DNA from 2 places in the Paenibacillus sp. sgz302164 genome. Region 2 is predicted to be linked to the other one. Evidence: a T-box and tRNA genes for the amino acid it is inferred to sense, from the RefSeq annotation. Region 2 holds a T-box; the other holds one or more tRNA genes.

Region 1 (15,483 bases), on a different contig from region 2:
ATCATTGCCGATCCCGAATTTATCCGGCTACTTCAAGCTGGACGATGCGGTCAAAGTAGAGGCCAAGCTTGTCCAGACAGCCAAAGTAATCGGGCTCGGCGCAGGCGCGAAGGTCAATCTCCAGATTGCCGGCAAAGTGCCTTATACGTACGAGTTTTCGAAAATCAAGCTGGTGCTGCAGGAGAAAGACAGCGGTACGACAACGACTTCATCGACCACTACGACGAACACGGACAGCGGCAGCAGCGGCGATTTGACGGATGTGCTGGAATTTTCGACGCAGGCGGAACTTCAGGCTATTCCGCACATTGGCTTGGGAGAATCTTATGCGGTTAGCGCCGCGGGCCGCAAAACCAACTATAAAATCCGCAGCATTCAAACTTACAGCGGCAATACGGGCTTTCTGTATACGGCTCAATTGGAGGCTTCGAACGCCGAGAAGCGATACACGAACGTTTCCAAGCTTGTCGCTCATTTTAAAGCGCAGGACGGCACCGTTTTCCCGGCGAAAGTTTCGGAGATCAAAAATAAAATAAGCCCGAACGGAAAAGCGCTGATCAATGTATCCGCACAAATTCCCAAAGGCTTCCAGATCGCCAACATGAACCTGGTCATCGGGGATTCGATCACGGAAGGCCAATTGACGGAAGGGGACAAAAAGCCTGACTCCTACGTCAATCCGGTATCATTCTGGCTTCCGGACGAGCTGAAGGATGCGAAAACGACGCTTAAGGGCATGAGCTTATATCCGTATACGATTACTTTGGACCATATCGGCACGCAAGTCAACGAGAGCACGTTTAAAATGACTTTCAATTACGAAATAACTAAGGATTTATTGATGGAGACGAATATGGAGGGACATAAGCTTGTCCTCGTATTCGAGGATGGCAGCGACAGAAAAGGCTTTGAAAAATCGTTCGAAGCGAAGGAAATCGACCCGGTTGACGGGGACACGCCCGATACGGCCAATACGAAATTAAAGCTCGGCAAGCACATGAACTTTGAAATCAGCATGACCGACAAGGATCTCATCTATAAATCTACTTTCTTGAAAAAGTACAAACTGAGTCTGTTTGACGAGATTGACGGGCAGCGGAGGCTTCTCGGCAGTCAGGATATCGACTGGTTTGTCGTATCGGAATAATACAAACATGCTGTTTGACAGATGAAAGCGAAGCTTACGAGCTTCGCTTTTTTGCCGAAACGGATTCGAAAGACGTAAGAAGCAGTCACATAAAGTCATAGAGACCGCGTTCGTCATATGACCGAATTTATGACCATACATATGACTTAATTCACCTTTTTTTCAACAAAAAACGAATATATAATGAAGCCATGTGAATTGGAAAATATTCGCGTTTTCATGCAGATAAAGAGGGATGCGGGTGGAGAGGAGGCAAATGCCGGGAAAAAATCACAAAAAATTTCAATCTTGTTTTATTTTTTGTTAAGATTTACCGTTTATGATGAAGTCATGTGTATTTAAGCTGCTGCGTCATAAGCAAGTAACGGAGGAGTAGTGAGGGATGATCAAATTAACAGATTTTTCGATGAAAAATGTAGCGGCGGTATTTATTATTATGCTGTTATTGCTTGTGGGAGGCACTTACGCTACCACAACGCTCAAGGTCGAAAGCATGCCGGACATCACATTCCCGGTCGTCTTTGTAAGTACTACATACACGGCGCCTCCTAAAGATGTGCTCGAAGAAATTACCAAACCGATCGAAAAAGCGGTCGCGGGCGTCGACGGATTGAAAACTTTGACCTCCAGTTCCCAGGACAATTATTCGCAAGTCGTGCTGGAGCTTGAACAAAACAAAGATCCGGAGAAAGTCAAGCAGGATATCGAAAGTTTAATCTCCAACGTACAGCTGCCGCAAAGCGCGGAAAAGCCGAAGGTGCAGACGGCGGGATTCGCTTCCGAACCGGTCTATTATATGGCCGTCTACGGCGAAAACGGGATGAATCAAACCGAGCTGGATAAAGCCTACAAAGATACGATCCTGCCCGGTTTTAACAGCCTGAAAGGCATCGACCACGTCGATTCCGTCGGCAACCAGGACGCCGTCCTGACAATCAAGCTGGATGCGGCGGCGATCAACAACTACGGGATGTCACCGTCGGATGTATCCGCCTTGGTGAAAGCGTCGCTCGTGTCGAGTCCTGCGGGCACGGTCGATTTTAACGGAAACACGCAGATGGTTCGCGTCAAAGGCGAGCTGGATACGATCTACAACCTGGACAATCTGAAAATTACGACGAAATCGGGCGACACGCTTTTGCTGAAGCAGCTTGCCAAAGTCGAGGCGATCAGCGAGTCCAAATTTATCGCCCGCCTGGACGATAAACCGGCGATCGGCGTTCTGTTGTACAAAACGAAAGCGGCAAATGCCGTTGAGTTTGCAGACAGCGCGGATAAGCTGATGAAAGGCTGGGAGAAGTCGATCCCCGGCGTCAAATTCCACGTTGTTTTGAACGGCGCCACATCCATTAAGGAATCCGTTCACGGCATGGTGCAGGAAGGCGGCATGGGTGCCGTTCTGGCATCGCTTATGATTTTGCTCTTCTTGCGTAATATTCGCATGACGCTGATCGTACTTGTCTCCATTCCGCTGTCCATTCTCGTCACTTTGCTGTTGATGGCCCCGCTCGGCATCTCCCTTAACATTATGACGCTGGGGGGCATGGCGATTGCCGTTGGCCGGGTCGTGGACGACAGCATCGTCGTTATTGAAAACATATACAGCCAGCTGCAAAAGGCGCACGAGCGCAACGAGTCGGTCATCAGGCTGGCCACCCAGCAAGTGTCCGCTGCGATTACTTCCTCCACCATCACGACCGTCGGCGTATTCGGCCCGATCGCTTTCGTCAGCGGCGTTGTGGGCGAAGTGTTCCGCCCGTTTGCGATCACGCTGGTCTGCGCATTAATGTCGTCGCTGCTCGTCGCGCTGACCGTGATCCCGATGCTCGCCAAGCTGATGGTGCTCAAAAGCAAAAAGATTCCGCATCACGACGAGAGCAAGGTCGGCGGCATAACGCTGCGCTACAAAAATGCGCTGGTTTGGTCGCTGAACAACCGCATCAAAACGCTGCTGATCGCCGGATTAATCTTCGTGCTTTCCATGGTCCTGATCACTCCGCATTTGGCGATGTCGTTCATGCCTGAGAGCGAAAGCGACCGGCAGGCGTACATTCAATTGAAACTGCCGCGCGAGACGTCGCTGGATATGATGAACGAGAAGTCCAAAGAAATCGAGACGATGCTCAAAGCGGCCAAAGATGACAAGGGCAATCCCGTTTTCAAATATAACGAAGCGCTCGTCGGCTACAACATGAGCAATGATAAATACGCATACCGCGCTACGATGTTTACGGAGTTCAACGCTACGATCAATGCCAAAGAAGGCGTGAAAAAATACAAGCAGGAAATAATGAAGCTTCTACCTGCGGGCTCCGAGGTCAATATGGAACTGATCTCGATGGGGGGCGGGGGCGGGAGCAGTTCCGATTTCTCCTACTCGCTCAAAGGCGAAGATCAGCTGTATCTCAAGCAAGCCGCAGAATCGATTAAACAGAAAATGAAAGAGTTTCCGGAGCTTACCGACGTTAAAGACAGCCTGAGCGATTCCAAAACCGAGGTGGAAATTACGGTGGACCAAAACAAGGCCCGCTTGTACGGTCTGTCCGCCGCGCAAATTTTGCAGGTTGTCAATAGTTGGATTGCCGAAGAGAAACTGGGAGATATGAAATTTAACAACGTCACGTACGAGACGAAAGTGATGTTGAATCCGATTTACAAAAATTCGGTCGACAAAATGGGAGAGTTCCTGCTGAAGACGGCTTCCGGCCAAACCATTGAATTGAATGAAGTGGCAAAAATCAAACAAATCGATGCGCCTATCGGCATCAGCCGCGAAGGCCAGGAACAAGTGCTCAATGTTTCCGCCAAAATTGACAGCACCGATAAAGGCGGAGTCAGCAATAAAGTGTCCGCTGAACTGGCCAAAATTGAGCTGCCATCCGGCGTAAGCCGTGAGGTGAAAGGCGTCTCGAACGATATCAACAAGAGCTTTATGGAAATGTTTGTAGCCATGGGAGCTTCGATCTTTATCGTGTATCTCGTCATGGTGCTTGCCTTCGGGAACGCGAGCGCGCCGTTCGCCATTTTGTTCTCACTGCCTTTGGCCGCAATCGGGGGACTGCTGGGGCTGCTGCTTACGGGAGAATCCGTCAACATTACTTCGCTCATCGGTTTCCTGATGCTGATCGGTATCGTTGTTACGAACGCTATCGTGTTAGTAGACCGGGTCCAGCAGCTCAGGGAGCAAGATTACTCGATGCGCGATGCGCTTATTGAAGCCGGCATGACGCGGCTGCGCCCCATTATTATGACGGCGGGAGCGACGATTATCGCTTTGCTGCCGTTAGCGCTCGGTTTATCGAAAGGAACGATTATTTCGAAAGGTTTGGCAGTAGTTGTAATCGGCGGTCTGACAACCTCGACACTGCTGACGCTTGTCATCGTGCCCATCGTGTATGAGGTCATATACGGATTCAAAGGAAGAATGGGCCGTTTGTTCGGCAAAAAAGCGAAATCGGATTCCGCCAAAGCGGAGCAAGCAGCATCGGCTGCGCACTAAGCTAACAGGGGAAAAGGAGAATTAAACATGAAACGTCAGTTCCTATCTTTGAAGCGAAGCACCAAATTATTCGGGGTCGTCGCGCTTAGCGCGGCGATCGCCGCAGGCTGCTCAGCCGCTCCGGCTGCCGGCCCAGCCGATAAAACCGCTCAGGAGCAGCAAATAAAGACGGTAAAAACAGCGAAAATTACAAAGCAAAAAATCGGCGATCCGGTCGAACAAGTCGGGGATATCGTTTCCTCCGTCCAGTTGGATGTCGTGACGAAAGGATCGGGCGAAGTCATTGAAGTTTTGAAGAAACGCGGAGACAAAGTCGAAAAGGGCGACATCCTGTTCCGGCTTGATCCGACGGACACGCTGCTTCAAAAAGATTTGAACGCCATAACCCTCAAAGGAGCGCAGCAGGGTGTTTCCTCGGCACAAAAAACGAGTTCCAACGCCATCGCGGATATGAAAGACAATATCGCGACAAGCGAAACGGGCGTCAGCGACGCCGAGAAGGCTTATAACAAGACACGCAACGAATACGACCTGGGCCAAGCTACCAAATCGCAGTTGGACGCTGCCGAAAGCGCGCTTGACAAGGCTAAACGTGCCCTGGAAAGCTTGCGCAGACAATTGAAGACACTGCAGGATACGGACGCTTTGGAAACGGCCCAAAGGCAGCTGGACTCAGCGGAAATCAACAGCAGAACTTTGGAAAGAACGATCGAAAATATGGACGTCAAGGCTCCGGTATCCGGCGTATTGACGGATTTGACCGTGGTCGTAGGCCAGAGCGTAACGGTCGGATACCGGGGCGGAGAAGTGCAGCAAACAGACCCGGTTAAAATCAAATCCCAGCTGACCGAAGCGTCGGCAAATCTGGTAAGAGGCAAAACGGAGCTTATCTATTATGTACCGGGCGTAACCGAGAAAGCGAGCGCCAAAATCGCGTATTTGTCCGATGTCATTAACGGCCAAACCAAAGCTTACGATCTGGAGCTGGAAGTTCCTAACCCTGACGGCAAGTTGAAGCCCGGGGCCAAAGCCCAGGTGGAGCTGACCAAAGATGACGAGCAAGTGGTGACTGTCGTGCCGACGCTGAGCATCGTTCGGGAAGGCGGAGACAACTTCGTTTATATTTTGAACGGCGATACCGTGCAAAAGCGGAAAGTGGAGCTTGGTCGCTTGAATGAAACGAATCAGGAGATCTTGTCCGGTGTCAAAGAAAACGAAATTCTCGTGACCTCGGGCCAACATCAACTGAAGGATCAAGATAAAGTGCAGGTCGCTAACTAATACTCTCAGGAGGAAACCAACGTGAATAAGTCTATGAAAAAAACATTGGCAACACTCGTACTTTCGGCTGCGCTTCTTTCGACAGCATCTTATCCGGCATGGGCCGCAGAAGGCGCGGATGCCGCCGGTGCCGCAAGCGCGCCCTATACGGCTGCGATCGCGAGCTACCCGCTGGCCGCCTCCGTCGAAGTGGAGATCAAGAGCTTGCTGAATGAACATACGTCCGACACGACGAAGCTTGGCGCCGTCATCCGCTTGAAAAATACGGGTGCCAAAGTAACCCGCGTGCCGGACTTTGAGCTGCGTGTCCGCATGGCTGACGGCGTGGAATATACGCTGGAGCCGAGCGCGAAAAACCCGAAATCGATCCCGGGCAAAAGCGACCAGGAGCTTAGTTTTATGTCGGTTGTCGAACGGAGCGACGACGCGGCACTGACCAATATCAGCTGGGTGGACGTGGATATGGAAGTGTATCCGAAAAAAGAAACGACGCTGCTGAGCGTACCGCTCGACACTTCGATGGTTTGGAACGGAATCGACAGCAAAATTACGAATCAAACGGCGGTTCTGAAATGGGGAGAAACGTTCACTTTGCCGTCATTGCGTTCTCCTGTCGTCTTCCGGCCGATCGATATCCATAAAGAGGTAACGGCCAAAGGGGTTACCGCCGTCGTTCAAATCGAAGCGTCGAACCCGACTTCCGAGCGTCAAAACGTTCCGGTGTTCGCGCTGGACGGCAAAACCGAGAAAAGCGTTTATTCCGGCAACAGAGCGGAAACGTCCGTTTCTCTGGAAGCGGGAGAGAAAAAATATGTCCACGTCGTTATTCCGACGGATCTGGATACCGAATTTACAAGCCTGAATGTAGTAACGCCGGAGAAATACACGACCGCTGCGGGAGAGGAATCGTACCGCGTAGGCCGCATCAACATTTTGCTTCCAACCGGGGCTGCCGCGCAAAACTTGATCCCGGCTCCTAACTATACGCTGGGAACGCCCGTGAAGCTGGACTCTACGAACAAATATGTTCCTTCCAATGTCGATGTTTCGCTGGAAGAACTGCATGTGACAAGCAATGAAGACGACGGATTTAACACGGCTGTGGCTAAATTCAAACTGACCAACAACAGCGACCGGCCGATCCCGATTCCGGCAATTCAAGCGGAGTTGGTCAGCAAAGACGGCTTCTCCTATGCGGGCAGCAGACAAAAAAATACCGCACAGACTGTTGTTCCCAAAGCGTCCTATGTCGTCAGTTACGCATTCGCGCTGCCGGCTTCCGAAACAGGCGAGGGGCTTAGAATGAATCTGTACAGCGGGCAAACGAACGGGGATACCGTCTACAAATCGCTGCTTGCAACGGCTAAAGTGCCTGTTCAAAAAGAATCTTCAGACAATGAGCTGAAGGTGTATCCTTATGACTTGAAAATCAGAGACTGGTCGATAACAGCTCTTTTCCAAGGTTCTGCCAATATTTACAACTACAAGCTGAAGCTTGATCTGGGTATTGAACAAAATAAACAGGTTACCGTAGACGAAAGCAGTTCCAGCCTTCAGTTCGATCTTTACGATAATGTCGGCAATCCGGTAGGAAGCGCGGTAAAACCACTGGCAGGCTCGGGCCGATTGTATAACGGAATGAACACGATTGCCCTGAACGTCAACTCTGGACAGCTCGATTTCCCGCTGACGGTCAAAGTTTACGAAGTATTCACTACAGAAACGAACCGCACCGCCAAACGTTTGCTCACTGTTTTCAAGCAATAATACGTACTCATACAATGGGGCTGTCCCTCAAGCGGCTTTTAGGCTGCCGGAGGGGCGGTCTCTTCTTTTTTTTGAGTTGGATGGACGGGGCCAACAATCGGGCGCTGGCGCATGGTTGACATCAATGGCACCAATGGCTTCGCTGCGCTTGGAAAGCCTGCAAAAGTGCAGGCTTTTTCCGGGAAACCGGCCCGTTTTAGAGAAAAGCCTGCGATTGTACAGGAATTTTCGACGAGTTTGATTCCGAGCCCATGTTCGCGGCGAAATTCCTGCACAATTGCAGGAATTTTTCACTATCAGCGCACCAACGAGCAAAAAACTGCACTTTTGCAGGTTTTCCCCGTGCATTCAGGTTGATGTACTGCTCTGGTGGAGGGCAATTTTTAACATTCTCACTCTCTCAGATTTTTCGGGCTAAGCCATACCGTTCCATCATAGAGGGCTGGGGAATATTGGTCGCTGTTAAGTATCTCTAAGCGGGCAGGCTCGTGAGAGACTGTGTGCAAAGGAGGAAGGGTGTGAGTTGATGATGGAGTGGAGAGAGTGTTTGACTTGGTCAAATTTAACTTGAAGAGGCAGCGCTAAAGCAAACAAGTCGAGCAAAGGGATCAATTTAACCCGCTGCCCGACTTGTTTTGATCTGACAATTGAAGAAAGGGTTGCCCCTCGACAGTTTCTAGTCATCCGCGAAGCAAAAATGTTTGATAAACGGTCCAGGCTTCGTTCTCCGTTTGAAACAGGAGGTGAATGCGATCCACTTTGGAGCGCAAATCGACGGGGGTATGTCTCAAACTGGACAGGACATCGTGCAGCTCGTCGGCGCCCAGCATTTGCCCGATCGTCAAATGAGGGTTGTACAAATAAGGTTTGTCGGGTTCGGCGAGCAGCTCCGTACAAATGGCATTCCGCAAGTCGATCATCGGCTGCGTATCGGCAAGCGCTAAATAAATGACATGGTTGACGGGATAAAAAGAAGAGAACCGGTTGAAATGCAGCTCAAAGGGAGCTGCCGCTTTCGTCTTCTCCTCAAGATGCGCCGCGGCGGCGGCAAGCTTTTGCTCATCCCACACCTCTTTGTCGCGGAGGGTAAGATGGGGCTGAATCAAATTATAGTGAGGATCGTAGCGCTTCCTGTAGCTGTTCGCAGCGTCTTGCACTTCTTTGGACGGAAAAACGGCGATTCCACAGTTCATGAACACCCCTCCTAAGAACTAGCATATACCTATTATACCGCTTTCCTGCCGCTTCTAACACCTGTATCCATGAAATTACAAGACGCTCATAAGGATGGCCCGTTTTGGTTATGATAGGATTATTGATACTTAACAGACGGAGTGATTGTACATGCGTTGGGTGTATTGGGCAAAATTGTACGATTCCAAATTCCAGGCCGGCTGTTTGGCCAAGCGTATGGAAGAAGACTGGTGGATTTACGGATACGAATGCCCTCAGGAAGTCGAGGTATACAAATCGAAAAAAGGGCGTTTCGGCGTCAGGTACAGCACTTTGTAAAGCAGTTCTGTACGGTAAAAAAATCCTTGACTTTCCATTTGCATTTAGTGTATATTTAATTTTGTCGCTATTAGCGGCAATAACGACGCGGGGTGGAGCAGCCCGGTAGCTCGTCGGGCTCATAACCCGAAGGCCGCAGGTTCAAATCCTGCCCCCGCAACCAAATCTTTCATACGGGCCTATAGCTCAGTTGGTTAGAGCGGTCGGCTCATAACCGATTGGTCGGGGGTTCGAGTCCCTCTGGGCCCATAGCTGAAACCCTTTGCAGAGCAAGGGTTTTTTGTTTTTTTTCGAACGCCGGAGCGCGCTTATTGCCGCGCTCCGGCGTTCGTGTTCGGCCGCGCAAGCTGAGTGGCGGCCGTCAAGTGATTTTAGCGATGCGGATGTACCAACGCGCATCGGTGGAGGCTCTTTCGAGGCGAAACAGAATTCGCCTCGTTTTCGGCGCGGTCGCGCGTTCCGGCGTAGCCGAAACATCGACCGCGGTTTCAAGTTCGAGGAGCTGGGACGTATCCAGCTCCGGGAATTTCGACAGGCGGTGCATGCTGCGCACATGCACCGCCTGTTCTTGCCCTGTGGCGGCCTGCAGCAGCTGCAGGTCGCCTTGATTGGCGGCAGCGATCCAGACGTCGATCAGCTGCCAGGGCGAGAGCTTGCTGATGTACTCCGTCAGCAAGCCGGCGGCTCTGTGCACCATGACCTGGTGCGCAGGATCAATGGAGCGGGAGCCGTGTGTCACGCTCCCGAGAAAATGGATGCAGAAATGACCCTTGAAGTCATTTCCGGGAATACCGTCGCCGCCGTGCGGCATGCCGTGCATGGAGGCGGCCAGCGTGCGGCCGTTCAGCTTCACCAGAACGGCCCTCCGGTTCCAGCTCCAGGCGCCGCCGTAGATGCGTTTGAGCGTCGCGGAGTCGGTCTTCGTCAGCGGCTGCACGTCCGCGTGGCTGCTTCCGGCGCGGCGCTGCCCCTGGAAGCTCAGACCCGATTCCACGTCGGTAATCGTGAAGCTGCTGTATTTGGGCAGCACCCGGCTGGCCTCCTCCCAGGGGAGCATTTCGCCATAGTGCTTGGCTCTTAGCGACTGCACCTGGTTTTTCAAGTCTTTTTGCACGCGGCCGCTTACGGCCAGCTTCATTTTACCCGCAAGCTCAATGACCTCTCCCTCAGGCGTAACACCGAACGTTTTCGTTTGCCCCTTTTGCACATAAGTTAGCACGGTATCGGGCGGCAGCGCTTCTTCATAGGCGGCCCCCGCTGTCCCTTTTTCCAATTCACGAATCATTTTTTTATCTTTAAAATCCGCAGTTGTTTCATACCTCGCTTGCGGCGCAGCTTTAACGCTGAGATGAATTTGTCCGGCGTTTGCCGGTTCCGCGGCCTGGACGGCTCCATCCGGTTCGGCTGCAAGGAGCGAAACATGCAGGCACGACAACAGCTGAATCATCGCAAAAACGCTTGTTAGCCTGAAAAACCGGCGGCATAATGCCTTTCGGTGCATGGATAGGGGCCTCCTCTTGAGGAAAAGTGACTGCTCATACTCTACAATGAAGTTTTTGCTGGATACGCCGAAAATATGAACTCAAAAGCAAATCCATTTTGCGCCCGGACATATTCTCTCCTGAACAGATTGTGGTAAAATATACGAAAACATGGAGTGTTGAAGGCGTTCTTTGGAACCCTATCGAAAGGAAGATGAGAATGACGGCAAAGCAGCCTTTTCAATTGAATATGGGAGAAAATCGGACGATTCGCGCGGATTTTTATCCTGCAACCGTGCAGCCGGCCAAGGCGACCCTTGTGATCTGCCACGGATACAAAGGCTTCAAGGATTGGGGGATGTTTCCGTTTGCGGCAGCCGAGCTGGCGGAGCAAGTGGACGTTGTATCGATGAATTATTCCCATAACGGAGTCGGAGCCGATCTGCTTGAGTTCACAGAGCTTGAAAAATTCGCAAAAGCCACGTATTCAAAAAATCTTGAAGATCTTGATGCGATGGTCCGTTTGATCGGTTCCAGCGTATTTTTGCAGACAATGAACGAAAACAGAGCGGAAACCGTCTTGTTTGACAGGCATGAAATCGAAACATTCTCCGGTGCGCGTGCGGCGCGTCCGATTATTTTGCTCGGGCACAGCCGGGGAGGCGGGGAATGTCTTATCTATGGATTGGATCATTCGAGTTTTGTTGCGGGTGTGATCAGTTGGAACGGCATTACGGACGTCAACTTGTTGACCGAGGAAAATATAGCGGAAATGCGGGCAAATGGCCGTACATATACGATGAATGGCCGAACGAAGCAGCTTATGCCGCTTGATCTGGAAATTTTGGAGGATATGGAGCGGGAAAAGGAACGGTACGATCTGGTTGGCCGAATTGGCGGCGCGGCGATTCCGATCTTTTTGATCCAGGGCACTGAAGACGGGGATAAACGAATCGGCGGCTCCGCCCGGCTTGTGGAGCGAAATCCCGGCGTTCAATGGATAAAGGTGCCGGATGGCGATCATACCTTCGGGGCCGTCCATCCTTTTCAGGGTGAGACTGCGCCGCTTCGGCTGGCTATAGCCGAGACCAAAAAGGCAGTTCGCAGCATACTGGGCCAAAAAGAATAAGGAGTAGGGGGGGCAGGGCGATGCTGACTGCGGGCCGGCTGGTATTTACTGTAAGTGTGACGATCATCGGATTAGCAGCTGCCTATGCGCTTCAAATTCCTCTAGCCCTTGGATTTATGTTGGGGCTTTTTACTTTGATTTTTTATAGCCTGCGGGCAGGCAATACCGTTCGATCTACCGCATCCCAAATGTTGAAAGGGATACAGCATACCAGAGAAGTGATATGGATTCTTGCTTTAGTCGGTTTGATTATCCCTGCCTGGACTGCCAGCGGTACGATTCCGTTTATGATCGACGGGGGGATTTCGCTCATCGATCCGGCTTTTTTCGTCACATTTGCGTTTGTGGTTTCCTTGATTATCTCTATGCTCCTGGGAACGTCTACAGGAACGCTAAGCTCCGTCGGAATCCCGCTCATGGGGTTGGGCGCCGTGCTGCAAATTCCGCTTCCTCTCATCGCCGGCGCGCTCGTATCCGGAGCGTTCGTGGGCGACAGGACGTCGCCGTTTTCCAGCGCCCATCAGCTGACGGCGGCTTCCACAGGCGTGGCTGTGAAAAGGCAATTCAAAGCATTGCTCCCGACCACAGTCGGTGCGATTGGATTGTCGGCCGTCTTTTTCGTGGCGCATGATTTGAACGGAGGCTGGCACAAAAGCGGCGTATCCGCCTTGCAGGAGCAGTTTCGCGGCGGATTTGCCTATAGCTTGTGGCTGCTGCTGCCTGTGCTTATTCTTTTAGGATCCATTTTGTTCCGTATCCGAACGAGGAATGCCTTTATTTGTTCGATCGCGGCTGCAGTTGCCGCCGGTACTATTTTTCAGCATATTCAGTGGAACGAATGGATTCGCGTTTTGTGGGACGGATACCATTCCGGTGCGTTTACTTCCCTGCAAACAAAAGGGCTGTCAGGCATGATCGAGCTGATGATTCTTATTGCGCTTGCCGGTGCGTACAACGGCATCCTCGAAGCGAATCAAGCTCTGCAGCCATACATGCAAAAGCTGCTCGGCACCACGTCCTCACTCTTCGTTGCCACGCTGCGGGCATCTCTTTTCGGACTAGTGCTTAGCCTCATATCCTGCACGCAAACGTTGCCGATCATGATGACCGGACGCAGCCTGCTGCCGATTTGGGAGCTGCGGTTTCCCCGCAGCCAGCTCGCCCGTGTCGTCGCGGATTCAAGCCTCGTTTTCGCCGCCATCATCCCTTGGAACATGCTGGCCATCGTATGCGGTACGATTCTTGGCGTGCCGGCGGAAAGCTATCTCCCGTATGCGCCGTTTTTGTGGACGCTGCCCTTGTGCACATGGACGTGGTCCCTCGCAAAGAGCAATTGGAGGGTGAAGAGGGGGATGGATATTTCAGCCTGACATGCAGCTAAAATGAATGAATAAAAAAAGTTTAGAAAAGTTGTTGACAATTAGATAAATTCTTGATATATTACTACTTGTCACTGAAACGACTTGTTAGCTCAGCTGGGAGAGCACCATCTTGACAGGGTGGGGGTCAGTGGTTCGAGCCCACTACAGGTCATATAGAAAAACCCTTGATTATCAAGGGTTTTTTGCATTTCTGAGACTTTGTCTACTTGTAAATGATTGCAAAAATCGGTTCCATGGTCAAGATTTGGTCAAGAATGCTCTTTTCGGCCAAAATAAAAGCTCACTCGATATTGGATGAGTGAGCTTCACTACATTTTTCGTTTAAAATCCCGAATATATGAGTCCGTTTCAATGGATTTTACGGAGAGCATTTCAAGAATGCGATCTTGCCTTTCTTGTCCTTGCATCAGTTCTTTGACAATGCTTTTGACTTCTTGCATATCCGACCCCAGCGTATCGGCTTTGCTCTCGAACCGATCAGTTTTGTCCTCAAGCGTCTTCAGCCTGTTGTTATTTTCCCCAACCATTTTGATTAGTGTTCCCAGCATTTCTTCCATGCGGTTTAATTGGTTGTCCTTCATCCGTTTAGCCTCCTGTTAGTAATTTAAATATAACATAACATGGCAAAACTCTGCTTGTAAACTTATTGTTCAGCATCCCATCCATTATCGTACAGCCTTAAAAGCCGAAACCCTTGATTTCTAAGGGCTTTCGGCTTTGTCTGCTTTTAGATATGCCGGATTACACTCCGAAATAAATTTTTGCGGATTCGCTGTCGGCTTGATATTGGGAATAGATCCGGTCAAGCTCCCATTGGTCATAAGCATGATTCCAATCTTCGATAACTACTCTATCCAATTCGGTTTTATAAGCTTGATAGCTGGAATAGTTTAAAAGATCCAAGCGGGGGGTTCCGGTTCCCAAGCCGTTGTAATAAGGGGTCGCAATCGCAATATCGGCTCTGTAATGTCTATATTGCTCGTCAAGCTCCCATTGATCGTGGGCATTGTTTCCATCAATTGCATATTGCTTCTCCAATGCTGCTTTATATGTGTTGAATGTGCTGTAGTTGTGCAAATTAACCAGCGGGTGAGCAGAGGCGGCCGAAGCGACTGTGAACAGCGAAGCGGCGACAGCAACGGATAGTACGAATGATTTTACATTTTTCATAAATAATCCCTCCACAATATATGTTTGGTTTGTAATACAATAAAAGCATATAAAATAAGGGATTATATTACAATATGTTTACCAAAAAATAACATTACTAGCGGTAGATTCAACTGTTCCAAACAACAGCAGCACAAAATAAAACCTCCTGACCCGGAAGTCAGAAGGCATGTTTTGCAGCTCAGCTTATTTGTTTCTTATGTAAGCTCAATTCGTAGTTTCGATGTAGGCGTAGCTAGGAGTCAGCTGTATTTGAAATAAACCGGTCCGGAGGTTCATTTTGCTCGTTGTCATCACCAATAGAAATACCAATTATAAATAATACGGCTATCAGCAAACAAATGATTTGTATCATAAATGTCCCCCCTTTTATTCGAATATTAGCAGATTTTCAAAATGAATTCTGTTTGAAAATAAACAAAATTGCAATTTTTTTCATCTATTGAAATAAAAAAACGTCCCCGTAACATAACAAAAGGGGCTGCTTGAGAGCGGCCCCGGGCGTATCAGGAAGTTTTGGATTTTTTGGTCGTGGCAGTATGTTTGACGGTGTACAGCTTGTTGTTGAAAATTTGGTTTTTGATGAATTTCCCGATTTTTTGTTTGGTTTTGGCCGTGTCAGCCGCTTTGATCGTGCCCTTCTTGGCTGCCGCGTCAATTTCGTTGTCGGCAATGTCGATGAGCTTTTGTTCGAACGTTTGTTCCGAAACGCCTTTCTCTTTAGCAATTTTGGCCAACGTAACGTGTTTGGCTAATTCGGCGTAGATCGTTTTTTCGTCTGTTTTTAAAACGGAAGCGGAGTTGGCAACCAGTTGAGCGGTTGACCATCGAGCATAATTTTGCGCAACGTTTTTGGTGTGAACGGTATGCTTGGCCGTCGTCTGGGCATACGCATTGCCGCTTAATAAGGTGGAGCTGCCGCCTAACAGCAATGCTGCCGCGGCTAAAACAGCGGCTGATTTTTTCCTGATACTACTCATTTTTCGATCACTCCGGCTCTCAATATGTACTACAAAAGAAATGTAGCATTCAATTATGAATGCTACCTTAAAATGAGATGAATTTTCCAAGTTTTCACTTTGGGCCGGCGGTTTATTTGGAAGTCTCGCGGTGAT
Region 2 (15,483 bases):
ATTGGCGAGCTTTTTCTCGATTCGTTCCACTTCGCCGTGGAGCGTTTGAAGCTCTTTGTCCAGACGCGCCAGCTCCTGGGCGATGTCAATCAGCCCGGCAAGCGGCAGGAACAATTCCGCACCGGTCACGATAGCCGTCATAGCTTTTTCCGGAGCCGTCAGATCCGATTCAATCTCCAGCCGCGACGTATTGCAAAAACGGCGCAAATACTCTTCGTTGCTGCGCAAAATCGCCTGCGTTTCATCGGAGGCCGGCTTCACCATAAGCTCGATTTTTTTGCTCATCGGCACATTGACTTCCGCACGGATGTTGCGGACTGCTCGGATGGCGTCCATCAACAGCTCCATCTCGCGGACCGCATCCGGCGCTTCGAACGCCGGGTTCACAGTCGGCCATGCCGCCAGCGTAATCGTTTCTCCTTCATGCGGCAAATGCTGCCAGATTTCTTCGCTGATGAAAGGCATGAACGGATGAATGAGCCGCTGCGTCTGATCGAGCACATAGGCAAGCACCGATTGCGTCGTTTTCTTCGCCGCAGGGTCTGCGCCGTACAAGCTCAGCTTGCTGAACTCGATGTACCAGTCGCAAAGATCGTCCCATATAAAATTGTAAAGCAAGCGTCCGGTCTCGCCGAATTCATAGCTGTCAATGAGCCGTGTTACATCGCGGACCGTTTCGTTCAAACGGTGCAAAATCCAGCGGTCGGCCGTGCCCAAAGACCCTGTCAAATCAATGTCGGCCGCGGTTACGCCTTCCAGATTCATCAACGCAAAGCGCGAAGCGTTCCAAATCTTGTTGGCAAAATTGCGCGCCTGCTCGACGCGTTCCCACCGGAAACGAAGATCCTGCCCCGGCGTGCTGCTGGTCGAAATCATATAGCGCATCGCATCGGCGCCGTATTTCTCGATTACCTCAAGCGGGTCGACGCCGTTACCGAGCGATTTGGACATTTTGCGCCCTTCGGAATCGCGGACGAGACCGTGCATCAGCACATCTTTAAACGGAATTTGCCCGGTAAATTCCAGAGCGGTGAAAATCATCCGCGCCACCCAGAAATAAATAATATCGTAACCCGTAACGAGAACGTCCGTCGGGTAATAACGTTTCAAATCTTCCGTATCGCCAGGCCAGCCCAGCGTAGAGAACGGCCATAAGCCCGAGCTGAACCAAGTGTCCAGGACATCCTCGTCCTGATTGATATTGCCGCTTTGGCAGTGCGAGCACACTTCGGCGTCCTGCCGCGTTACCGTCGTGTGGCCGCAATCGGCGCAATGCCACGCCGGAATGCGGTGGCCCCACCACAGCTGGCGGGAAATGCACCAGTCGCGCACATTTTCGATCCAGTGCAGGTAAATTTTTTCAAAACGGTCAGGGACGAAGTTGACGCCCTTGCCGGATTTTTGCGCTTCGATCGCTGCCTCTGCGAGCGGCTGCATTTTTACGAACCATTGTGTGGACAAATACGGCTCGACAACCGCGCCGCTGCGCTCGCTGTGGCCGACTTGATGCACATGCTCCTCAATTTTGACCAGTACGCCCTGCTCCTTCAGATCGGCGACGATCTGCTTGCGGCACTCGAAGCGGTCTTTGCCCTGATAAGGGCCGGCATTGGCATTCATCGTACCGGTTTCGTCCATCACAAGAATTTGCGGCAGATCGTGGCGCTTGCCCACTTCAAAGTCGTTCGGATCGTGCGCAGGCGTAATTTTGACCGCGCCGCTTCCGAACTCTTTTTCCACGTACTCGTCGGCAATAACCGGAATCTCGCGACCGACGATCGGAAGAAGCAGCTTTTTGCCGATCAGATGCTGATAGCGCTCATCGTCCGGATGAACCGCAACGGCCGTATCCCCGAGCATCGTCTCGGGACGCGTCGTAGCTACGACGATCGAGCCTGTGCCGTCCGTCGTTTTGTATTCCAAATGGTAAAGGTTCCCTTGAACTTCCTTATACTCGACTTCAATGTCGGAAAGCGCTGTCCGCGCGGCCGGATCCCAGTTGATAATATAGTTGCCGCGATAGATCAAGCCCTTTTCATAAAGACTGACGAACACCTCGCGAACCGCCTGCGACAGCCCTTCGTCAAGGGTAAACCGCTCCCGGGAGTAGTCGAGCGAAAAACCCATTTTCGCCCACTGCTCGTGAATCGTGTTCGCGTAATGGTCCTTCCACTCCCATACTTTCTCCAAAAACTTTTCCCGCCCCAGATCGTAACGGGTCTGGCCTTCCTCGCGCAGCTTCTGCTCCACTTTGGTCTGCGTAGATATGCCCGCGTGGTCGCAGCCGGGAAGCCACAACGCGTCAAAGCCCTGCATCCGCTTCGTGCGGATCATGATATCCTGCAGCGTAAAATCGAGCGCATGCCCGATATGCAGCATCCCCGTCACATTCGGCGGCGGAATAACGATCGTGTATGTCTCGGCGTCGGAACGGGTTCCCGCTTTGAAAAATTCGTTTTTAATCCAGTAGTCGTACCATTTGCGCTCGGCTTCCTTCGGATCGTATGTCGTAGGCATTTGCAATTGCTGAGCCGTTTGATTCGTTTCGCTCATATAGTTACCTCCATGTCATTATTTGCATTGAAGTTTGTTCGCTAATTTTTGCGGCCTCGTTCTCAGGGCGATCCGCCTCTGTTGGCTTCGTTCCCGTCAGGGAACGGGCGATCCGTTTTCCGTAAGGAAAACTTCCATTTCCCTCACGCTAACGTCCAAGCGTGTCCGAAGACGAGAGTTTCACCGAAACTCGTATGAAAGACGAAAGCGCTCCCTCTACCTGCTCATCGCCAAAAGCGCCTATCCCCGCTCCCTGCTGCAATCGCTCGTTGTCCAGGGGGCGAAACCTCAGAGTTTTGCGGAGCAAAACTGGCTTCGAAAGCATACGCTGGGGCCCTCCTTGTAGGAGGGTTTGGGAGGTAAAGAAACACAAATAAAGCCTCCCGCCGCAAAGGACGAAAGGCTTGCTTCCGTGGTACCACCTTTATTCCACGCCCTGTCCCGCCAGGGAAAGGCATGGCTCTCAAACAGATAACGGCTGCGGCCGGCAAACGCTGCGGAACCGATGGCAACTTGCGCGCATTGTTCTATCACGTTTGCAACTCCAGGGCGACTTCGATCGGCTGCGACCTATGGAACCTTTCAGCGCTGCAGTTCCACTCTCTGAAGGACATACCGGCTACTACTCCCCATCAACGTTTCCAAGTATTGCTCAAAATGATTTACACCATATGATAGCGAACATTTTCATCAGAGTCAATATACTGCCGTGCAGATTGTGTCGATTTGTAATTTTCATTATAACCGTTTTTCCATATTTTATGCTTAGACCCATTTTTGGGATTGAGATAAACCTCTATCGAGGTCTTTTCGAAGATGAGCGACCGCGTTTAGAGGTTGGTTTTATCGCCAATAAGCAAGCGGTTTTCGGGAATTGAAAACTTATACTTTGCTTATGCAGTAAAAAAGCCTTCGGCCGCTTCTTCGCGCAGCCAAAGACTTTTGCTTATGTACCCGTTATTTGGGAAGATAGAGAACCTGCCCCGCGACAAGCTCCTGATCGCCAAGCCGGTTAAGAAGCTGCAGCTCCCGCGGATTCAACTGATAGCGTTTGGCAATCGACTCCAGCGTTTCTTCCTTTTGCACGATGCACATTCTTAATTTGCGGAATTCTTGCACCCCCGAGTCCGTCCGCAGGAACAGGCGCTTCCATTCTATAACCTCGCCCTTCGCTTCCTCGGCGGCCTTTGCCTCGGCTTCCTCTTTCCGTTTTTCCGGGTGAAAAAGCGCCCCGGCTTTGGAAATAAGCGATTTTATACCGCTAGGCTGCACTTCCATCGCTTCATTCGCCTTTTTGCCGAAAGCGAGCTTAGGCTCTTTCTCCTTTTTCTCCTCCGGAATAACCGAAGCCGCCTCCTGCTGGGGAACTTCCTTCGACTCGGCTTCCACCTTCGGGGCTTCCGCGGCCGGGGCCTCGTTTTGCAGCGGTTCCTCGTAAGCCGGCGGAAACGGTTTGGACTCCGGAACTTCAGGAACCGCCTGCTCATTCGCCTCTTGCTTCACCTCCGTCGGAGCTTTCTGAACCGGTGCGGGAGGCGCCGGCTTTATCTTTTCCACACGCTCCTCCTCGGCTTCATGGACAAAGGTGATTTCCTCTTCCCCCCGCCAGCTGTCAGGCGGCGATGACACCATCTCTACGCCTTGCAGAGACAGAACTCCCGTCACATTCAAGCTCCTGGCCGAGAGAAGATCGATGTCGAAATTTTCAATCTCCACCAAAATGTCTTCCACCCGATGAATTCGATTGAGGGGCAGCGTAATTTCGACGGGAATCAAATGTTCGAGCAGTCGTGACGCTCCATCGTCGCTTTCATAATTTCCGGTGAGCAGCAGATTCCCTTTCAGGATCGCCTGCTCGTTCTGCGTTAAGACCTGGATATGCGGCACCAGCTCAACATCGTTCAGCTCTTGAATACCCGCCAATTCTTCCTGCAAGTGGACGCGCTCGTAGATATCGAATCTTAAACCCGGTTGCTGTTCAGCCACTGGCAAAATCCTCCCTTCCTTCAATTCCCGCCGCAAGGCAAACGACTGGAATGTTCAACCAATACCTTAAGATTTGTCTCTAAAGTATATGGGTGAAAAAGAGATGGCATGACTATATTTTTACGAAACTCGAAGCTTCTCTAGCAAAAGCAGCATATCTTCAGGCCACGGCGCCTGCACTTCGACCCTTTCCAGCGTGACCGGATGCTGAAAAAGCAGCCGCTCTCCATGCAAAGCCTGGCGCCCCAGCAGCGCAGAAGACCCTCCGTACAAAACGTCCCCCGCAAGAGGATGTCCGATATGGCTGAGATGGACTCTGATTTGATGCGTACGTCCCGTTTCCAGCCGCAGCTGCACGTGTGCCGCCCGTTTCAACTGCTCCGCGACTTCAAAATGCGTTACGGCCGCATCGCCCCTCGGCGTTACGCGTCTTTTGCCGGAATGATGGCGGTCCTTGCCGATCGGCTCGCGGATCGCTCCTCCTTTGGCGCGAAACCGCCCCTCGGCAATCGCCGCATATCTCCGGTCGATCCGCTTGTCGCGCATCGCCTCGTCGAGCAGCACGTGCGCCCATTCGTTCTTGGCGTACAGAACGGCGCCGGTCGTGTCCCGGTCAAGTCTGTGTATATGGCGGACAGCGCACGCCTGCCCCGTAGACGCATAATAATAGGCTACGGCCGAAGCCAGCGTCCCCTGCTGTCCCCGCTCCGAAGGATGAACGGACATCCCGGCGGGCTTGTTGACGACGAGACAAAAATCATCCTCGTACAAAACCTCCACCTCGCCGTACTCCGCTTCAAAACCGGGAGCATCCTCGGGAAAAACCCGCAGCAGCAGCTTTCCCGCCTGCACGCGCACGCCTCCTTGAGCAGCCAGCCGCAAATACAGTTTGCGCGGGACAGGCAGCAGAGCCCCCAGCCTTTCAGCGGCTAGCGGAGCTAGAGGGCTCCAATCGTCGCCGGGGAGAGGAAGCTCCATCCACTCGCCTTTCCGCTTCCATCCGATCATGACCGGTTGCCTCTATGAAAGAAAATAAGCAATACGGCCAGCAGCAGCAAAAAGAAAAAAACAACGGCCATCACATCTATTGGAAAATCAAAAAAATAGTATCGCTTCACAATCGGGCAGCTCCTTCTTCATGCTTGAATCAAGTCCACTTTATTTTAACAATTACCATTAACAATTGCATGCGTAAATATGATAGAATGAAATCTAGTACTGTTTTTTTCGACATCTTAGAATTTGAAGAAAAATGGAGCAGGAGAGGAATTATTTTGAATACTGCAATTTTACAGCATTTTCGCAGCTGGAGCTGGCTGAAACGCTTGCTTCTGCTTATAGCGGCATGTACGTTTCTTTGTTCGAGCTTTTTGTTTTTAACGCCTCTTGGCGAAACCATCCGTGTTTATTTGGCCAAAACGGTCATCACGACGCAGCACCGTGACTGGGCCTGGATCTTTGTCGGCGCCGAGCGCCGCGATCAACTGGTCAAAGAAATGCAGGATTTGACGGAAATCAACTCTATCGAAAAACAAGATCTGCAAGCCGTGAAGTATAACAAAAACCGTCCTATGGAAAGTCTCGTCAAGGTTGAAGACATTTCCGGCCAATTCTGGAAAGGCAAAAAAATGTATGTATACGATCCGAGAACGATCCGCGTAGTCGTCCCTTCCAAGCAGGGTGAAGGCGAGCGGATTACGTCGATGGTGCAGCGGACGGGAGCCGTAGCCGGCGTGAACGGCGGAGGATTTAACGATCCCGACGGGCTTGGCAACGGATTTGCCCCGATCGGCGCCATTATGTCCGGCGGTAACATTTTGTACACCGACCAGGAAGGCTCCATTCCTCAGCAAATCGTAGGTTTTACCAAGGAAGGAACGCTCATTATCGGTAAATACAGCATCAACGAGCTGCTGAAGCTTAATGTAACCGAGGCCGTATCGTTTTATCCCCGCGTTATCGCCAACGGCAAAGGGCTGATTACGAGCGGGGACGGCGGCTGGGGCAGAGCGCCCAGAACAGCCGTCGGGCAAAAAGCGGACGGAACCGTCATCTTTATCGTGATCGACGGCCGCCAAGCGCACAGCGTAGGCGCAACGCTCAAAGAAGTCCAGGACCTGTTCCTTGAAGACGGCGTCATTAACGCAGGCTTCCTGGACGGCGGGGCTTCGTCGGAAATGGTTTACGACAACGATCTGATTACCAAGCCATCGAGCCGTTACGGCGAACGCCGTTTGCCGTCCGCTTTCCTTGTCTTCGATCATCCCGAGTCCGTTAAGGTCGATAACGTTTGGGAAGGCTTGACTACGATTGATCCGGGCGGCGCTTACGATCACCCTGATTTCCTGAAAGAGCAGGCTCAGAAAAAAGCGAACCAGCCCAAGGCGACGGCAACGCCGAAGCCGGCAGCGACGCCGAAGCCATCCGCGAAAGCCGAAACGGACGAAACCGGCCAGGCCAAGCCGGGCGCTTCGGAGGGGCCCGGCGGAACGGCGAGCGGATCGCCGAAAGCAGGTGCTTCGGCGAAGCCCGGGGCTTCGCCTTCTGTGTCGCCGAGCGCGAGCGGCGGCAGCACGAGCGAGCCTGCGGGAACCGGCGCCGCAGCAGGCAGCGTGAATCCTGCTCCGTCGGCGACGCCGAAACCGAGCGTAGCGCCTGCTGCAACCGCGAGCCCTGCCCCTGACGGAGGGGGAACAGCGAAAACCGATGCAAGCCCTACGCAAGCGCCTGCGGCTTCTCCGAAGGCGAACTAAAAAAAGGTTGACCCGAATGGGTCAACCTTTTTTTGCTGCTCCCCCTCTTCCGCCGCCGTAAACGGCTTCAGAGGATTCAGCGCCCCTCCTGCACCTCGGACACCATTAGCGCAAACGCGCAAAAAACCTGCAAAAATACATCTTTTTGCCCTCACGATGCGCTTGTCTTGAATCATTCCTGCAAAAGTGCAGTTTTTTCTGCCGGGTCGGAGGCTTGGTCCCGGTTTGGCCGATAATTCCTGCACATTTGCAGGCTTTTTCCTCAAACGGGCCGTTTCCATCGAAAAAGCCTGCACTTTTGCAGTTTTTTCCAAACTGTAAATGTAACCGATCATACTTTTCGCAGCATTCCATTCCTCAGGCTATAAACACACCTTCGCTGCTTTTCCATTTCCAGGTTACAAATGGGCTTATTTGCATCATCGCAGCGTGAAGTGCCCCGCCCATCTTTTACAGGCGCTTAAGCGCCTCGCGGTGAGCTTCGATCGTTTCCGCTATATCGCTATCTGAGTGAACGGTGGAAATGAACATCCCTTCGAACTGGGAAGGCGCCACGGAAACGCCCAGATCAAGCAAATGGCCGAAATAGGCGTTGAACTTGGCCAAATCCGACGTTTTCGCCGTTTCGTAATCGACAACGGTCTGCTCGGTAAAAAACGGGCACAGCATCGAGCCGACGCGGTTGATCGTGCATGGGATGCCGACCTCGGCGGCGTTTTTCTTAAATCCGGCTTCCAGCATTGCCGATTTCCGCTCCAATTCCTCGTACACGCCCGGTTGGCCGAGCAGCTTTAAAGTCGTGTAACCGGCCGCCATAGCGAGCGGGTTGCCGGAGAGCGTTCCGGCCTGATAGATCGGTCCGGCAGGCGCGATGTGCTCCATAATATCGAGCCTTCCGCCATAAGCCCCTACCGGCAATCCGCCGCCGATCACCTTGCCAAGACACGTCAGGTCGGGCGTAATTCCGTACAGCCCTTGAGCGCAATGTTTGTGCACCCGGAAGCCGGTCATCACCTCGTCGAAGATCAGCAAGCTGCCGTACTGCTGCGTAATGCTTCTCAGTCCTTGCAAAAAGCCTTCCGCAGGCGGAACGACGCCCATATTGCCGGCGACCGGCTCTACAATCACTGCCGCGATATCTTCGCCAAACTTCCCGAAAACAAGTTTAATCGACTCCAGGTCGTTATAAGGCACCGTAATCGTATTGACCGCTACGTTCTCGGGAACCCCCGGGCTGTCGGGCAAGCCCAATGTAGCGACCCCGGAACCCGCCTTGATCAAAAGAGCATCGGCATGCCCATGATAGCCGCCTTCGAATTTCACGATCTTGTTGCGCTTCGTAAAGCCGCGTGCCAGCCGGAGGGCACTCATCGTCGCTTCGGTCCCCGAACTCACCATGCGTACCATCTCGATTGAAGGCACCCGTTCGATAACGAGGTTGGCCATTTCCGTTTCAAGTTCGGTCGGTGCGCCGAAGCTCGTTCCCTTTTCAGCCGCCTCTTTGATCGCTTCCACCACTTCCGGGTGGGCGTGGCCGACGATGAGCGGTCCCCATGAACCGACGTAGTCGATGTAGCTGTTTCCGTCGATATCGGTGACCCTGGAGCCGGCTCCCTTTTCCATAAACAAAGGGGTCAAGCCTACCGATTTAAAAGCGCGCACAGGACTGTTCACACCGCCGGGAATCACTTTCTTCGCTTCGCTGAATGCGGCAGCCGAACGCGTATCGATTCTGCTCGAATTTTTCATTTTCTTCATACCTCCACGAAGACCATATATGGTAAAATAAAACGGAATCCAATTTATGACTAAAGGCGGTACATGATGCTAGAATTCGTCAAACGGGTACCTTTATTTTCGCAATTGACCGATGCCCAACTGGGTGCCGTAGCCGAAATTTGCAGCAAAAAATCATATCGGCCGAATACGGTGCTTTTTTCCGAAAAAGACCCGGGCTCGGTGTTCTACATGGTGATCAGCGGGTCCGTCAAAATTTATACGACCGGCAATAGCGGCGAGGAGAAAATATTGTCGATCTGCAAATCGGGAGAAAGCTTCGGCGAGCTGTCGCTGATCGACGGCAAGCCGCGCTCGGCTTCCGCGCAAACGTTGGAAGAATGCGCGCTCGTCACGCTGACTGCGCAAAATTTCCTCGGCCTGCTGCGCAATCATTTTGACATAGCGCTCGGCATTATGCGGGAACTGAGCAGCCGGCTGCGCGATACGAACCAGCACGTCTACGACCTGACATTCCTCGACGCCAGAACCCGCGTCATCAAAAGCCTGATCACAATGGCGAACAAACACGGCATACGCAGCGAGAACTCCATCATCATCAAGCTTGTTCTGAATTATGACGAAATATCCCAGCTCGCAGGGGTCCAAAAAAATACGCTCATGCAGGTGATCCGCGATCTGGAGGAAAAGCAGATTCTTACGATCTCGCCCGTCGATTTCAGGCTGGATTTGTCCAAGCTTCGCTAGTCCGGCGCCTAACGGGCATATGCAGGGTCGGGAAGCTTTTGCGCCATGTAGTCAGCCAGCTGTACAGCGGCTTCTTGCCCCTGGCGGATGCAGTCGGGAATACCGACCCCGTGAAATCCCGCACCGGCTGCAAACACCCCCGGCATTTCCGCAGCCAGCTCCTTGCGAAACCGATCTATTTTCTCCAAATGGCCAACCGGATATTGCGGCATCGATTGAGGCATCCGTGTAATCTCATAAAACAACGGCTCTGCATGCAGACCCAGAAGCTCGCCGAGATCGTGGCGGGCTTTTTGCACGAGCTGCTCGTCGCTCCAGTTCAGCCATTCCTGCTCGCCCGAGCGGCCGATGTAACAGCGCAGCAGCACTTTGCCGTCCGGCGCCGTATGCAGCCATTTGGACGATGTCCACGTGCTCGCCGTAATCGTGCGCCCTTCTGTGCGCGGCACCAGGAAGCCGGAGGCGTCCAGCTCGAACGGAATGTCTTTCCGGTCAAAAGCCATAATGACATTGGCGACTGAAATATATTCGATCTGCTTCAAATGATCCGCAAGCTGCAGATGAGCCAGCAGCCGGGCCGTCTGATACGCAGGCGTACCGATGATGACTCCGTCCGCCGTTTCCGTATGCCCGTCCTCAAACACGACTTCCGTAAGGCCAAGCTCCGTCTTCCTTACCGATACGACGCCGGTGTCCGTTCGCAGGTCGCAGTCGGACAAGCTTTCGAGCAGCCCCTCAACCAGCGTCTGCAGCCCTTTTTTGAAAGTGACAAAAGCGGATGCCTTGAGTGGCTCGGGCACATGGGCGTTTTCCCCCGCATTGTTTTTCCGGCTTGCCATCATTCCTTTGATCAAGCTTTTGTGCTTTTGTTCCATAGCTTGAAATTGCGGAAAGGTGGACTTCAAGCTCAGCTTGAACGTATCACCCGCGTAAATGCCGGCAAGCAGCGGCTCCACGACGTTTTCCAGCACCTCTTTGCCGAGCCGGCGCTCCAGAAAGTGCCCGAGCGATTCGTCCGTCGTCTCCTCGCGCACAGGCAGCACTACGTCCAGCGCAGCCCGGGCTTTGCCGAGCGGCGAGATCAGCCCTGTTTTCATAAAAGGTGCTATTTCCGTCGGGATGCCCAGCACGAGACCCGGCGGCATGCGGTGCATTTTGCCCCTGCGTACGATATACGTTTTCTTGGCTTGCGGATTGAGCCCCGTCAGTTCCCCTTCCAGGCCGAGCTCGCGGGCCAGATCGATCGTCGGCCGCTTGCGCGCGAGGACGGAATCCGGGCCTTTTTCGATAACAAAGCCGTCGCGCTGAATCGTATGAATTTTGCCGCCAAAAGAGGATGATTTCTCCACGACCGTCAGACGCGCGCTTACGCCCTCGGCAGATAATCTCTTTTTGACATAGTAAGCGGCGCTGAGACCGGTTATGCCTCCGCCGATAATGATGATGTGCGGTCGTTCTGCACTCATGGAAATCTCCCCTTTCGCGCACATACGAAAAAATTTATTTGCTCGTGCTTTCCTTCACTTTATCGTAAACGACGTCGCTTAATGTCTCCATGTAGAGCGGGTCCGTGTTCAGCGACTCCGTACGTTCCAGATGGATGCCCAGCTCCTTGGCCAAAGCCTGCGCCTCGATATCGATATCGTAAAGCACTTCGAGATGGTCGGATACAAAGCCGATCGGGCACAGCAGCACATGCTTCACGTTTTCTTCCTTGCGAATCGTTTGCAGCACGTCCAAAATGTCCGGCCCGAGCCATGGCATCGCGGTCTGCCCGGCGCTTTGCCAGCCGAACTGCCAATTCGTCACGCCCACCCGCTCGGCAATCGCCTTGGAGGTTGCCAGCAGTTGATCGGGATACGGATCTTTCATTTCGACAATTTTTTCAGGCAGGCTGTGCGCTGTAAAAATGACGCGGACATCGTCCCGGCTCGCGGCGTCGAACTTCGCCAGCGCGGACTCCACGCGCTCCGTCAATGCTTGAATCAGCTTCGGATGCAGATGATAGCTCAGTACGAAATCAATGCGCAAGCCAAGCTCTGCGGCTTTATCCTGCGCCCGCTTCACATATCCGCCCACGCTCATGACCGAGTAATGGGGCGCCAGCACGACGCCGACCGCTTCTTCGATGCCGTCCTTGACCATCTGCTCCACGCCGTCCTCCACGTATGGCTGAGCATGCTTCAGACCTTGATAGCAGACGAACTCCATATCTCCATGCTCGCGGTTCAGCGTATCTTCCAGCCCTTGAACCTGTTTGTTCGTATTTTCGCGCAGCGGAAAAAAACCGCCGACAATCGCTTCATAACGCGACGTCAATTCATGCAGCTGCTCCGGCGTAGGCGGATGGCCGCGCCGAATATGCGTATAATACGCTTCGACCTGATCCAGACTTTCCGGAGTTCCGTAAGACATTACCAATACACCGATACGGCGTTTTGTCATGTTAGACACCACTCTTCTCTGTTTGCTGGGATAATGCGGCATGCGAATATTCGTGGATAAACGAGGTTAAATGTTTGAGCTTCTCCAACGAGGCTTCCGGAAACAGGCCGTGCCCCAGGTTAAAAATGTAGCCGGGCCTGCCGATGCCTTCGTCAATGATGGCTTTCGCCTGCCGCTCGATGACGCTCATAGGCGCTGTCAGCACGTAAGGATCGAGGTTGCCTTGAACGGCAAACCGGTCTCCGAGTCTTTTGCGGCCTTCCGGGATCGGAATCCGCCAGTCTAGGCCGATGACATCCGCCTGCAAATCTTTCAAATAAGGCAGCAATTCGCCGGAACTGACGCCCGGGAAATAAATTTTCGGCTCGGTCAAATCCGCAAGCTCCTTGAAAATCCGCTTCATCGTCGGCAGCACGTACATTTGAAAATCGGAAGGCGAAAGCGCGCCCACCCAACTGTCGAACACTTGCACCGCTTTGGCGCCGGCGGCGATATGCGCTCTGAGATACGTGATCACCATATCCCCCAGCTTATCCATCAAGGCGTACCAAACTTTGGGCTCGCTGTACATCAGCGTTTTCGTGCGGATATAGCTTTTCGAAGGCTTGCCTTCGATTAAATAGCTCGCGATCGTAAACGGCGCACCGGCGAACGAAATCAGCGGAACCTCCAGCTCCCGGTGCAAAATCCGAATCGTTTCAATGATGTGAGATAAATCCTTTTCAACGTCTATCGGACGCAGGTTTTCTACATCCTGCGCCGTGCGGACCGGCGTATGAATGACGGGACCGATGTTTTTTACAATATCGAAGTCAACCCCGAGCGAAGCAACCGGATTCATGATATCCGAGTACAAAATGGCCGCATCCACACCAAGCTTCCTGATCGGCATCATGGTAACCTCTGCGGCAAGCTCGGGCTGGCTGCAAATTTCAAGCAGCGAGTACTTTTCTTTAATTTTGCGGTAATCCGGATCGTAGCGGCCTGCCTGGCGCATATACCATACGGGCAGCGTATCTACCGGTTCTTTCCGGCAAGCCTTAATAAAATTATCGTTATAACTCACGAGGCACCTTCCTCTTTTTCCAAACCATAATATTCCGTGCTTTTCTCATCCATTATGCCCTAATTATACGCCTGTAACAACCGATGGGAGCTTTCGGTTTCCGACAAAAGTATGACAAAAGACCCTCCGGTGCACAGCAGTTTCAGGAGTCCGGCGGGCGGAACTGCCTTTGGGCTTGCCCAATGAATAATGACGGATTTTATGCGTTCGCCCGCATAAAATCCGTCATTGCACATACGTATGCCTTCTGCCGAGTTCATCCGCCGGACTGCCGGTCGTGAATCGCTATTCGAAGCGAATCATCAGCCACGCAGCCAGCGTGCGATATCTTTGGCGAAGTAAGTAAGAATAATGTCCGCGCCGGCGCGCTTGAAGCCCGTCATCGTTTCCATAACGATGGACTTTTCATCGATCCAGCCCTGCAGCGCAGCCGCTTTGATCATGGAATATTCCGCGCTGACGTTGTAAGCGACGACAGGCAGATCGAAATTATCCTTGAGCATGCGGATCACGTCCATATAAGCGAGCGCAGGCTTGACCATCAGGAAGTCGGCGCCTTCGATCACGTCGGTTTCCGCTTCGCGCAGCGCCTCCCGCGCATTCGCCGGGTCCATTTGATACGTTTTGCGGTCGCCGAACTGCGGAGCCGAATGCGCGGCGTCGCGGAACGGGCCGTAATACGCCGACGCGTACTTGACGGAATACGCCATGATCGGCACATGCTCGTAGCCGGCTTCGTCGAGCCCTGAGCGGATCGCCTGCACATAGCCGTCCATCATATTGGAGGGCGCGATAATGTCGGCGCCTGCCCGGGCCTGGGATACGGCTGTTTTGACCAGCAGTTCCAGGGACGCATCGTTCGCTACGTCGGCTTGTCCCGTAATCGGATGATGATGGACAACGCCGCAGTGCCCGGTATCCGTAAATTGGCACAGGCAAGTGTCGGCAATGATCAAAAGGTTCGGATGCAGCTCCTTGATGCGGCGGGCCGCCTGCTGAACGATACCGTTCTCCTCGTAGGCCGAGGTGCCTTCGGCGTCCTTGTGCTCAGGCAAGCCGAACAGCAAAATCGCTTGAATGCCTAGCTGCACGATCTCATCAATTTCGGCTTCCATCCGGTCGAGCGAAAAATGAAACACTCCGGGCATAGAAGCGATCTCATCCCTGATGCCCGTTCCATGGGTGACAAAAATCGGCTGAACCAAATCATGAATCGTAACCTGATTCTCACGGACCAGGTTGCGGATCGCTGCCGACCCGCGCAAACGGCGGTTGCGTACAATCGGAAAACTCATATAGTTACGGCCTCCTTGACTCTTTGAATATGGATATGCATTAGTGCGGCTTGCGCGCCGATAAGCTTTGCGCCAAAGAAGCAACCGTCGCTTCTTCGGCCATATAAGCGATCGGCAGGCCCGCTTGGCGGACGGTTTCCGCCGTTTTCGGACCGATGCAGGCAATTTCGGCGCTCTGCAGCAGGCTGACGGGATCTTCGGCCCCGAGCCGGCGCAAAGCTTCGAGCAAATTGGTCACTGTCGACGAACTTGTAAAAGTAATGATATGAATGGCCTGATTGCGCAGCAGCTCGATCACTTCCTCACCGCCCTCGGTATCGAGCACATTCTCGTACACGTCCACTTCGGTAACGTGAAGGCCAAGCTCCGCCAGTCTCGCAGGAATGTATTCCTTGGCGATATCGGCTGTCGGGAGCAGCACGTGCTGGCCCGCCTTCAGCTCGGTTTGGATGGCATCCAGCAGATCGTCACCCTGAAATCTGGACGGCAGCACGTCGGCAATCAAACCGCGTTCAGCCAAAGCTTCAGCGGTCTTCGGGCCGACAGCCGCGATCCGGGCGCCGCCCATAAGGCGAACATCGATGCGCATCTCGCGCAGTCTGCGGAAAAAATATTCCACGCCGTTAACGCTCGTGAACAATATCCAATCGAATCGGGGCAAACTCTCAAGCGCCCGGTCCAATGCCTCGACCGCTTCCGGCCGGCTCGTCGGCTGCATGCGGATGACCGGGAACTCCACCGGCTCCCCGCCCATTTCGTCGATCAGATCGACAAGCTCGCTCGCCTGGCTGCGCGCCCGCGTGACCAGCACTCTGCGGCCGAACAGCGGCTTTTTCTCCACCCAGGCCAGCTTCTCGCGCAGTTTGACAACCTCGCCGACGATAATGACGGCCGGGGATTG

Evidence for each region. The T-box of region 2 lies ahead of AC0LWT_RS06645 (valine--tRNA ligase). A T-box ahead of a tRNA ligase gene usually reads a tRNA of that ligase, here a tRNA-Val.
Region 1: it encodes a tRNA-Val, which carries the amino acid that the T-box ahead of AC0LWT_RS06645 (valine--tRNA ligase) is inferred to sense. The anticodon was not compared.

Annotation. Positions count from the first base shown of each region.
Region 1 covers NZ_JBVYOL010000023.1:10,202-25,684, forward strand. Annotated here, with positions in the region: gene AC0LWT_RS29590 (hypothetical protein) at 1-1,147, shown strand, start outside; gene AC0LWT_RS29595 (efflux RND transporter permease subunit) at 1,530-4,646, shown strand; gene AC0LWT_RS29600 (efflux RND transporter periplasmic adaptor subunit) at 4,674-5,927, shown strand; gene AC0LWT_RS29605 (hypothetical protein) at 5,949-7,694, shown strand; gene AC0LWT_RS29610 (hypothetical protein) at 7,806-8,051, shown strand; gene AC0LWT_RS29615 (2'-5' RNA ligase family protein) at 8,375-8,887, opposite strand; gene AC0LWT_RS29620 (hypothetical protein) at 9,039-9,206, shown strand; tRNA gene AC0LWT_RS29625 (tRNA-Met) at 9,293-9,369, shown strand; tRNA gene AC0LWT_RS29630 (tRNA-Ile) at 9,382-9,455, shown strand; gene AC0LWT_RS29635 (hypothetical protein) at 9,568-10,707, opposite strand; gene AC0LWT_RS29640 (alpha/beta hydrolase family protein) at 10,908-11,816, shown strand; gene AC0LWT_RS29645 (Na+/H+ antiporter NhaC family protein) at 11,837-13,186, shown strand; tRNA gene AC0LWT_RS29650 (tRNA-Val) at 13,277-13,349, shown strand; gene AC0LWT_RS29655 (hypothetical protein) at 13,507-13,779, opposite strand; gene AC0LWT_RS29660 (hypothetical protein) at 13,940-14,368, opposite strand; gene AC0LWT_RS29665 (hypothetical protein) at 14,875-15,348, opposite strand.
Region 2 covers NZ_JBVYOL010000003.1:231,657-247,139, forward strand. Annotated here, with positions in the region: gene AC0LWT_RS06645 (valine--tRNA ligase) at 1-2,553, opposite strand, end outside; T-box leader at 2,942-3,198, opposite strand; gene AC0LWT_RS06650 (LysM peptidoglycan-binding domain-containing protein) at 3,511-4,539, opposite strand; gene AC0LWT_RS06655 (RluA family pseudouridine synthase) at 4,660-5,547, opposite strand; gene AC0LWT_RS06660 (phosphodiester glycosidase family protein) at 5,814-7,292, shown strand; gene hemL (glutamate-1-semialdehyde 2,1-aminomutase) at 7,743-9,041, opposite strand; gene AC0LWT_RS06670 (Crp/Fnr family transcriptional regulator) at 9,114-9,776, shown strand; gene hemG (protoporphyrinogen oxidase) at 9,785-11,242, opposite strand; gene hemH (ferrochelatase) at 11,277-12,221, opposite strand; gene hemE (uroporphyrinogen decarboxylase) at 12,223-13,287, opposite strand; gene hemB (porphobilinogen synthase) at 13,590-14,582, opposite strand; gene cobA (uroporphyrinogen-III C-methyltransferase) at 14,623-15,483, opposite strand, start outside.